2 regions of the Neobacillus oceani genome follow, and region 2 is predicted to be linked to the other one. Evidence: a T-box and tRNA genes for the amino acid it is inferred to sense, from the RefSeq annotation. Region 2 holds a T-box; the other holds one or more tRNA genes.
What was found. The T-box of region 2 lies ahead of V1499_RS15740 (valine--tRNA ligase). A T-box ahead of a tRNA ligase gene usually reads a tRNA of that ligase, here a tRNA-Val.

Region 1: it has a tRNA-Val gene. The T-box ahead of V1499_RS15740 (valine--tRNA ligase) is inferred to sense a tRNA for this amino acid. The anticodon was not compared.

Annotation. Positions count from the first base shown of each region.
Region 1 is NZ_CP143543.1:1,365,832-1,370,822, reverse strand. Features, by position in the region: gene V1499_RS06985 (DUF5392 family protein) at 1-448, opposite strand, end outside; gene V1499_RS06980 (right-handed parallel beta-helix repeat-containing protein) at 1,030-2,577, opposite strand; tRNA gene V1499_RS06975 (tRNA-Val) at 3,131-3,203, opposite strand; gene V1499_RS06970 (DsbA family protein) at 3,388-4,026, shown strand; gene V1499_RS06965 (hypothetical protein) at 4,122-4,337, opposite strand; gene V1499_RS06960 (hypothetical protein) at 4,369-4,629, opposite strand; gene V1499_RS06955 (hypothetical protein) at 4,695-4,973, opposite strand.
Region 2 is NZ_CP143543.1:3,107,446-3,112,436, reverse strand. Features, by position in the region: gene spoVID (stage VI sporulation protein D) at 1-995, shown strand, start outside; gene ysxE (spore coat protein YsxE) at 1,135-2,166, shown strand; gene V1499_RS15745 (hypothetical protein) at 2,187-2,375, opposite strand; T-box leader at 2,535-2,768, shown strand; gene V1499_RS15740 (valine--tRNA ligase) at 3,089-4,991, shown strand, end outside.

The sequences.
Region 1 (4,991 bases), 1.7 Mb from region 2:
ATGGTGTGTTATTAAAAAATGTACTGCGCTGCTGGTGTTCTTTTTTCAAAAAAGTGATGAAATGCTGCATGGCCATTGAAGGCTGGTCCTTTATAAGGGAAGCATACTCTTTTTTTAGATGTTCTGGCACTAGCTCACTTTTTTTAATTCTTTCAATCATGTAGTCGGCACTAATGTTCTGAATCTCAATACGCTGTATTTTGGCCTCTTTGGAAAACGCCATACCGATTGCACCGATGACAGCAAAGACGACAATCGAGGTTGCGGTGTATTGCTGATTTGGAGAAGCAAATAATATAATGAACAGATTAAAGATGGATAAAGTAATTAAAGGAAATGAAAACAAAGCGTATTTAGAAGCTTTTTTCAAAAAAGGGGATATGATTTCCTCAAGTTTTTCAATCTCTCTTTTCACAGAATTGGGCATATCGTTCATGAATTGTATCAAACTATCTCTCCTCTTTGCTATGAATCAGAATAAGCTCTTTTTATTGGTATTAACAAATTATCTGGTAGTTGAAACCTTTCATTGTTGGTAATAACCCTAAGTTCTTCAAGACTTTCCATATAATTATTAACCCTAACATATTGTGACACCGTGTCACTTATAATGGTAGCGTGACACAGTGTCATATGTCAAATTTCACGATTCAAAACAGACTCAAACAAAAATAGCTTCACAAGATGAACTCTTCTTCCATGGTGCCCAATGGTTGTAGGAAGGTTGAAATGGATAAAGATGAGCTGGCTAAAATAGCGCTAGACTTTATAGAACACCATTGAGAGGGATAATATTTCAAATAAAATGATAACAGCCATCAGAGAATTTCAAGTCTCCAATGGCTGTTAATATTTCATGGCCCCCTGCAGTTACTGGTTAAATTGTCAGCAATTGCCGGGTCCATAGCTGGCTCATTCTCTCCGCAATACTCAATGCCCTTATCTAAAAATGATAGTATATTGGCCACTAAAAGGAAGATATCTTTCCATCATCAGCGGCAAAAATGCAATTTTCTATGTAGGCAGCTTTTAATTTAATATGTATGTTACATGTTTACCTGCTCCTCCTGCCACGGGAAGAACACAGTTGTTTGTATTTTGGCCAATCAACAGTTCCATTCCGGCTGGTGTGGAAATATTGATTCCTCTCAGTGAAACATAAACATTTAATTTTTCATTTTTTCTTATGAGGCTATTTCCTGCAATCGTACCGGAATTATTGCCCGAACGAAAGGCGATGGCGGATGGCGCCACATACACATTATCCTGGACATCCTCTACTTTGTTCCCGGAAACTGAAAACTGCTGATTTTGAGTATATAAGTGGATCCCATTTGCATATGAATTGACCAAAGTATTATTTTTTATCACTAAGTCTTTAGTATATGACGCCTGAATAGCACCCGAGATGTTATTCCCCTGCTGTCCCGCTTCAGTTAATTGATTACCTTCTATAGTACAGTCTCTGCTGTTATCGGATGAAGCTCCAGCCACTACGATCCCATATCCCTTACCGATTCCATCTATTCGGTTGCCCTTGGCCGTGCATTTCTGGGAGCCATATACATCCGTTCCATCATTTCCTGTTGCATTAACAAATGCGATTCCAACCTTGGTATTTCGTATTGTATTATTGTTAAATGTAATATTTTCCCCGCCATGAGTATCTAAAGCCTCCCATAACGGAATGTCTTCTATTATACTGTCGGTCACTGAACTATCCGCACTTCTCGGATGTGCTTCCAAGCTGCTCTCAGCACCCTTACGCGAGTAGAAGACGCCATAGGCGTTCCCTTTGCTTCCTGGCGAAATTCCCTTTATGTGGCTCTTATCAATATGTATATTTCTAACAGAAAGGCCTCCAAAGCCTGCAAAACCGATATCATGAATAATAGTATTTGAAATCTTTACATTATCAGCAAATTCAGCAAGGATACCATAAAAGCCTATATTGCGAATCTTTACATCTTCTACGACAATATTTTTGGCATAGCCAGCAGCACCCGCTCCTTGAATCCTTATCCCGATTCCTTTACTATCTGCCATCTTATTGCCTGCTCCTTGAAGCTCAATACCATATAGCTTTACCCCACTGCCAATAGTCAACAGGGTTTGGTGTGTAGTATCATTATAAATCTTTGACCCGTACCCAATAAGAATAGTGTTGTCTGGAATTTTTAATCCACTGACTTTATATGAACAATCGAACGGCAAAACAACAATGTTGCCGGCTCCAAGATTTATTGCCTTTTGCAATTGATCCGTCATATCAAAATCACTGTTAGCGAGGCTATTGTCAATCATATCTGACACACGTATAACTTTGTCTTTATCATTATCTGGCGCTTGCGGATTAAGCCCAATTTTTACTTCTGCAAGATTGTACAGTCCATCATTATCAAAATCCTCAAATTCTATACCTGAGCTCAGGCCATACTCCCTTTCCCAATTATCATCTATGCCATTTTTATTATCGTCTATCAAACCCTGACCAACCACCGATGTATTGGGCAGCCAAAGCATGGTCACAATTAATATAATAATAAAACTCTTGAAGTAAATTCTCAGATGCAGCATTTTCCTTCTCCTTCTCCCGATAACTAACCAAAAACACTAAAAATAGTCTTTTTTCCTAGTAATCTAGATATTTTTAGCATTATTATACATAAATTAGGTAGTTTTATATAGGTAAAAAGAGATATTTATTTGACATTTTTTAGACGTAAGTGTTTTAATGAGAAGGTTAATTTCATATTGGATTCCACTTTAGTTGAGCTAAACTCTTGATTTTACGGGCCTATGAGCAGTCATCCTAAAAAAGGAGCACCTATAAATAGGGCTCCTGATCATATAGTCCTAATAGAAAAGCCGGCTCTCTGCCAAATTTCTGGTCAATAGAGTCGGCTTTATTGCTTTCCTAATAGTAGATTTTTCTCTTTGTAAAAAATATAGCGTGTCTGATTGATCGACTCTTTTAATAGCGGAAATCTTACTAAAAATCTGACTAAGCATGACTACCTCGGTTCTGCAAATTGCTCAATACTTTATTGAAACATACGTTCGCAATAATCGGAATTTAGTTATAGAAATAAATAAAAAATCCTAACACCGATTGATGTTAGGATTAGTATGATTCCGACTGGGTTCGAACCAGCGACCCCTACCCTGTCAAGGTAGTGCTCTCCCAGCTGAGCTACGGAATCGTTATTAAGTTTTCCTCTTGGTGAGGACAATAATTACTATACTAAGAAACAAAGTTAAAGTCAATACCTTTTCATTAAATTCGATTCAAAAAGTAGACTTTCAACTTAAAGCAGATGATTTGGATAACCCTCCCCCCTCCGCTTACACTATTGGGGAACACCTTACTATTCGGGAGGGATTCAAGTGACGTTAAAGATCCGTGTGTATTCAGATTTTGTGTGACCGTTTTGTTATATAGCGGAGGCTCCGCTAAAAGAAGCGATTCAGGGTAAGGATGTTGAGCTGGAATGGATGCCATTTGAGCTGCGGCCGTTTCCCCATAAGACGCTGTCGCCAAAGGGCGATTATATTCAGAATGCTTGGCATGGTTCGGTTTGGCCGATAGCTGAGCGTTTTAACGTAAAGATTGTCCTTCCGGATGTTGATCCGCAGCCACATACACATCTAGCACATGAAGGAACGCAGTTGGCTAAGGAACATGGGATAGGGAACGAATATAGTGAGGCTGTGCTGGCTGCTTTCTTTGCGGAAGGCCGTGATATTGGTGATATCGATGTTCTGACAGAGATAGCGGGAAAAGTTGGACTTGATGAAGCGACGTTCCGAGAAGCACTTGAAACGCGGAAGTATAAGCAGGCGCACAAGGAAGCTCTCCGCCATGCGTATGAGGAAGCCAGGATTACCGCTGTTCCGACGTTTTTTATTGGGGATCAACGGGTTCAAGGATTAAATACGAAGGAGATGCTGGAAAGGTTTATTGAGCGCGAGCTTGGCAAGGAGCCGCCAGCTGCGGGCGAAGCATGTGGGATTGATGGCTGCTGACATGGTTCGTGGGCGCCAGCCGGGCAATCGGCTGGCTTTTTACATAAGAGAGAGCTTTTGGATTTTACTGTTTTTTCAAGAGATTTATTAGCGGATTAGAAACACTTCTTGCATTTTTTGTATTTTAATTGCGAATAAGATTTTTCATATTTTTCGTTTGCTTCACTTAGAGATGCAAACTGATGCCAACCGCCATCCTCTAGATTTTGTCCAATACCTTTTTTATCGGTTTCGTTTTGCAAGATAAATGAACAGTATTGTTTATGTACAGTACAACATTTTTCGGGAAAATCAACGTTCATCCAAAACATGACAAGTTAAGCTCCCTTCCATTTTATATAATTACCAATCATTTTTTCGGATTCTTTGGTCCATTAGGATGGCAAACAAGTAAGATGGTGCCTGTAGTTTTTGAAGTGGTACAGTATTTTCAAGAGGCACATACTTTAAAGCTTCTGCAAATGTACCCTTCGAAACATTACGATTAGTTCGGTCCAGTTCTATTGTATTTCCAGATACTTTATAGGTAAATTCACCTCCTTTAATTTGCTTGAAAACTTGTCCTTCATTTTGACTAATTCTTTTCCAGACTTGTTCAATCAACCAAATTACCCCTTTTAATAAAATTAGGATTTTAATTAACTCGATTTTAAAACAGGATTGTTCCTTTACTCCAACCTTAGAAGGTTTTTAGCCTTCTCTTTTACTTCTGCTGAAAGTCGAGGTGAATCCATAATTAGCAACAAGGCCTCTTTTTGTTTACCATGCTCAAAAGTATCTTCTGCAAAAGAAACTCTTATGGTAGCACCATTGGAAGTATATATTTCCGATAACATTTCAATTTTTTTTGTTTTAGAAAGTTGCTTATTGTTATAGATTTCATAATCATCAACGAAAGATCTTTTTCCAATCGATTTTAGTGCCATTTCCAGCTTCCCAATATTCACAAGACCGCCTCCAATATT
Region 2 (4,991 bases):
ATGACCAGTATGTCAACATCCGCGGCGCGCTGGATTTGTCAGGGGAATATGTTTGCCAATCGGGCGGCCTTGAGGAAGATTCCGAGGGAGCACCTGGCTTGAGATATGTCCATTCAGTCGGGCAAAGGGAAGAGGGGCTTTGCGAATTTGCCCACCGCTTTCCGGTTGACATTACCATTCCTGTAAACCGAATCGCGAGCATTTATGATATTGATGTAATCGTGGACTCGTTTGATTATTCTTTTACGGAAAGAAGCTGCATGAAGTTGACCGCGGACTTGATCATTAGCGGGATTTACGACGGCCAGAGCTCTTTTGTGGAAGAGGATGCAGGGGATGAGCCCGAAGAAATCGCGCTCACGGACCGGGTTTTTGAATACGACATGGATGATGAGGAAGAAGAATATGCCGGATACACCGAGGAAATCCCTGAGGAAGATTTGATTTTTGAAGCGGAAGCCAGGCGGATCCCCGAGGAAGATTTGGCTGATAACCCTGCCGCTTTTTCAACATTCCCTTTCCCATCGTATTGGAATCAGTTCCATGGAGTCCATCCTTTCAATCCGGCCCGAAGCGAAGACGTCCATCTGGATATGAATGCCGTGCCTATTGCGCACCAGCAGCAGCCTGAACAAACAGAACAGCAAGATCAGGAGTATACTGCTCAAGAAGCGACAGTGGAAGAACAAACGGTAGCCGAGGCGGAGCATACCGCACAAGAGGAATCTTCATCCTTGGTTCAGGAACCGGTGAAAAAGAAAAAGGGCAAGAAAAAAAGCATGTCGCTGACTGAATTTTTCGCGCGGAAGGATGAGGGGGAGGAGCTGGCAAAGCTTAAAGTTTGCATCGTCCAGAAGGGCGATACACTTGATCGGATTTCCGACAGGTATTCCGTGTCCATTCAGAATCTTCTCCGCTACAACCGGCTTGACCTGAACCAGGATGTGTATGAAGGCCAGGTTTTGTATATCCCTGTCGCCCTGGCAAAAAAATAGACGACTACAAGCAGTTGAGCGGGCACACACTCGCTCTCTGTTTGTTTATAAAATGGAGACTGCTACGAAAACTCATATTTTCTGTTTGGATCCCAAGCTTCAATTGGACTCGAAACCCCAAAAAGCGAGCTGAATTCCAATGAATGAAACGAACCGCCTGAAGGAATTCGCCGAAATCCTGCAGCCATACAGTATTCATCCCTACTATGTGGAGGATTATGGCAGAATCAAGAAGGTTTATAGCAACAAAGGGACGTTTGCCCTGAAATGGATTGATGCCCGTGAAGGGATCGGTTTTATCCGGCATGTCCATGATTTGTACCAGCGGGGCTACAATCGGATTGTACCGATTTATCCGGCGATGGACGGGCGATATGGAATCCTTGAAGGCCAAAAGCTGTATTACCTGATGCCCTGGCTTCCGAATGATATAAAGGAAGGGCTGGACAATCGGAATTTGCAAATGGTTCGCGAACTCGCAAGGCTTCATACGTTGTCGGCCCGCGAGGTGAAAGTCGGGAAGGAAATGCGGCAGGACCATTTTGATAAAATGATTGCCCAGTATGAAAAAAACCAGGAGTTCCTGGACGGATTCATCGAGCAGTGCGAAAAGAAAGTCTATATGTCACCTGTCGAACTGCAATTTTGCCTGTATTATGGTGAAATTTCGCAGGCATTAAGGTTTTCGAAGGAGAAGCTTGAAGCATGGAAGGAAGAGAGCAAGGACCTGGAAAAGGCCCGGATGGTCATCATCCATGGAAAATTGTCTCCCGAACACTTCATATACAATGAGACGGGGCAGGGCTATTTCATCAATTTTGAACAGGCCGGGTATGGCTCGCCTACACACGATTTGCTTCCATTCATGTCGCGTATGCTTGAAACACAGCCGCGGAGGAGCGAAGAGGCGGTCGAATGGGTAACGCATTACTTCAAATATTTTCCGTTGAAACCGGATGAAAAGCTGCTGTTTTACAGCTATCTTTCCCACCCGCTTCAAATCACAAGGGTGGCGGAAGCGTATTTTTACCGGCGTGGCCCTAAAAATGAGTTCAGGTTTTCTAGAAAACTGTTGAAAGAATATTGGCATCTTAAAAATACCGAATATGTGGTCATGAGGCTCGCGGAAATCGACCGCATGCAGCAGGCCGCAAAAGAAGGAGCCCAGTGAGTGGCAATCACCAGGGCTCCTTAAATAATTTCTAGATAAATTGCAGTAGCAATTAAAATGAGAACGGCAAGCAAAAGCACATCGAATGTCGTCGGCAAAAGAATCGTCCTGATTCCCTGGAAAATGCAAAACGGGATGCAGAATTGCGCGGCTATCGCTCGACATGTCCTCAGCCATGGAGGATACATAAAACGGTTGAATCTTTTCATTGAACATCCCTCCCGGTGCATGGTATATCATTATATGCGGGGAGAGCCCAGAATGTGTGGGCCCATTTTTCCAAAAAGGGGGTTGAAACGTAAAAATTTTGGCCATCCTGATTGACGTCACGCTATCTTTTTGGGTAGTATAGAGTATAAATTAATAGCAAAAAAGCACTGACAGGGAAGAGTACAATGCCCGTTGCTTTCCAGAGAGGGAAATTTACTAGCTGAAAGGTTTCCCAGGCAGCCCATTGGAATGTCACCCTTGAGCTTCTTCCGCCAAAGGCCTCGGGCCCAGTAGTGGAAGACGGATCGACTCCGTTATTCAATCAAGTGCCGGCATGTTATTTCTTGCCGGAAAAAAGGTGGTACCGCGAGCGCACTCCATTCGTCCTTTTATTGGATGAATGGAGTTTTTTTATTTGAAAGGCGGAAGCGAGCGGTTAGCGCCGTATGGACTGGAGGGAAGCAACTGCTTTGAGCGACTTCCTTGCAGCTTTGCGACGAGCTGAAGACAACATCACCGAATTTACTGTGGCGCAGGAGCAACTTGCCCACAGTACTGGAAACACGATGAACGTAGTGAATCGATGTTGACTTATCGTAGCGAGGGGGCCGAAGTACACTAGGCGTTGCTCGCTGTAGCTAGACAAGGAAAAACGGAGGGCATTGGATACCACTAAAGCCCATTTTCAAGAGCAAATCAAGGAGGAGTTAAGATGGATCAAAACGAAATCAGCATGCCGACGAAATATGACCCGCAGTCGATCGAGCAGGGACGCTATGATTGGTGGGTGAATGGCAAATTTTTCGAAGCGAAGGATGACGAAACGAAACAGCCTTACACGGTTGTTATCCCACCGCCGAACGTAACCGGAAAGCTGCACCTTGGCCATGCGTGGGATACGACGCTTCAGGACATCATCACCAGGATGAAGAGGATGCAGGGCTTTGACGTTCTCTGGCTGCCGGGGATGGACCATGCCGGAATCGCGACCCAGGCGAAGGTTGAAGAAAAGCTTCGCAACGAGGGGAAAACCCGCTATGACCTAGGCCGCGAAAAATTCGTCGAGGAAACGTGGCGCTGGAAGGAAGAGTACGCAGGCCATATCCGCCAACAGTGGGCAAAGCTTGGCCTGGGACTCGATTATAGCCGCGAACGTTTCACACTGGATGAAGGGCTTTCCGATGCGGTGAAGAAGGTTTTTGTTGATCTTTATAAAAAAGACCTGATTTACCGAGGCGAATACATTATTAACTGGGATCCGGCCACAAAGACAGCCCTTTCCGATATCGAGGTTATCCACAAGGATGTCCAGGGCGCGTTTTACCATATGAAGTATCCATTGGCCGATGGTTCCGGCCATATTGAAATCGCGACGACCCGCCCGGAGACAATGCTCGGCGATACAGCGGTTGCCGTCCATCCGGAAGACGACCGTTACAAGCATCTTATTGGGAAAGCCGTGATTCTCCCGATCGTCGGACGCGAGATTCCGATTGTAGGCGACGATTACGTTGACATGGAGTTTGGTTCTGGTGCTGTTAAAATTACGCCTGCCCATGACCCGAACGACTTTGAAATCGGCAACCGCCATAACCTCGAGCGCGTCCTCGTCATGAATGAGGATGGTACGATGAACGAGCGCGCTGGCAAATATAACGGCATGGACCGTTTCGAATGCCGCAAGCAGATTGTAAAGGACCTTCAGGAGCAGGGCGTTCTTTTCAAAATTGAAGACCACCTGCATTCAGTTGGCCATTCCGAGCGGAGCGGCGCTGTTGTTGAACCGTATCTTTCAACTCAATGGTTTGTTAAAATGCAGCCGCTCGCTGATGAGGCAATTGCTCTTCAGGAAAAGGAAAACAAAGTAAACTTTGTTCCGGAACGCTTTGAAACGAACTATTTACGTTGGATGGAAAACACACGGGATTGGTGTATTTCACGTCAGCTTTGGTGGGGCCACCGGATTCCGGCGTGGTACCATAAGGAAACTGGCGAGGTTTATGTTGGTGAAAATCCTCCTGCGGACGAAGAAAATTGGAAGCAGGACAACGACGTTCTCGATACATGGTTCAGTTCGGCGCTTTGGCCATTCTCGACGATGGGCTGGCCGAATGAGGAAGCAGCTGATTTCAAGCGCTACTTCCCGACTGATGTACTCGTTACCGGTTATGACATTATCGGCTTCTGGGTATCACGGATGATTTTCCAAAGCCTTGAGTTTACTGGAGAGCGTCCGTTCAGGGATGTCCTGATTCACGGATTGGTACGTGATGCGGAAGGCCGCAAGATGAGTAAATCTCTCGGCAACGGCGTTGACCCGATGGATGTTATCGCCCAGTATGGCGCCGATTCCTTAAGGTACTTCCTTTCAACGGGAAGCTCGCCTGGCCAGGATTTGCGCTACAGCACCGAAAAGGTTGAAGCGACGTGGAACTTCGCGAACAAGATTTGGAATGCGTCCCGATTCGCCTTGATGAATATGAATGGCCTTAAATATGAGGAAATCGATCTGACCGGCGAGAAGTCGACCGCGGATAAATGGATTTTGACAAGGCTAAATGAAACGATTGAAACCGTAACCCGCCTGTCTGAGCGCTATGAATTTGGCGAAGTCG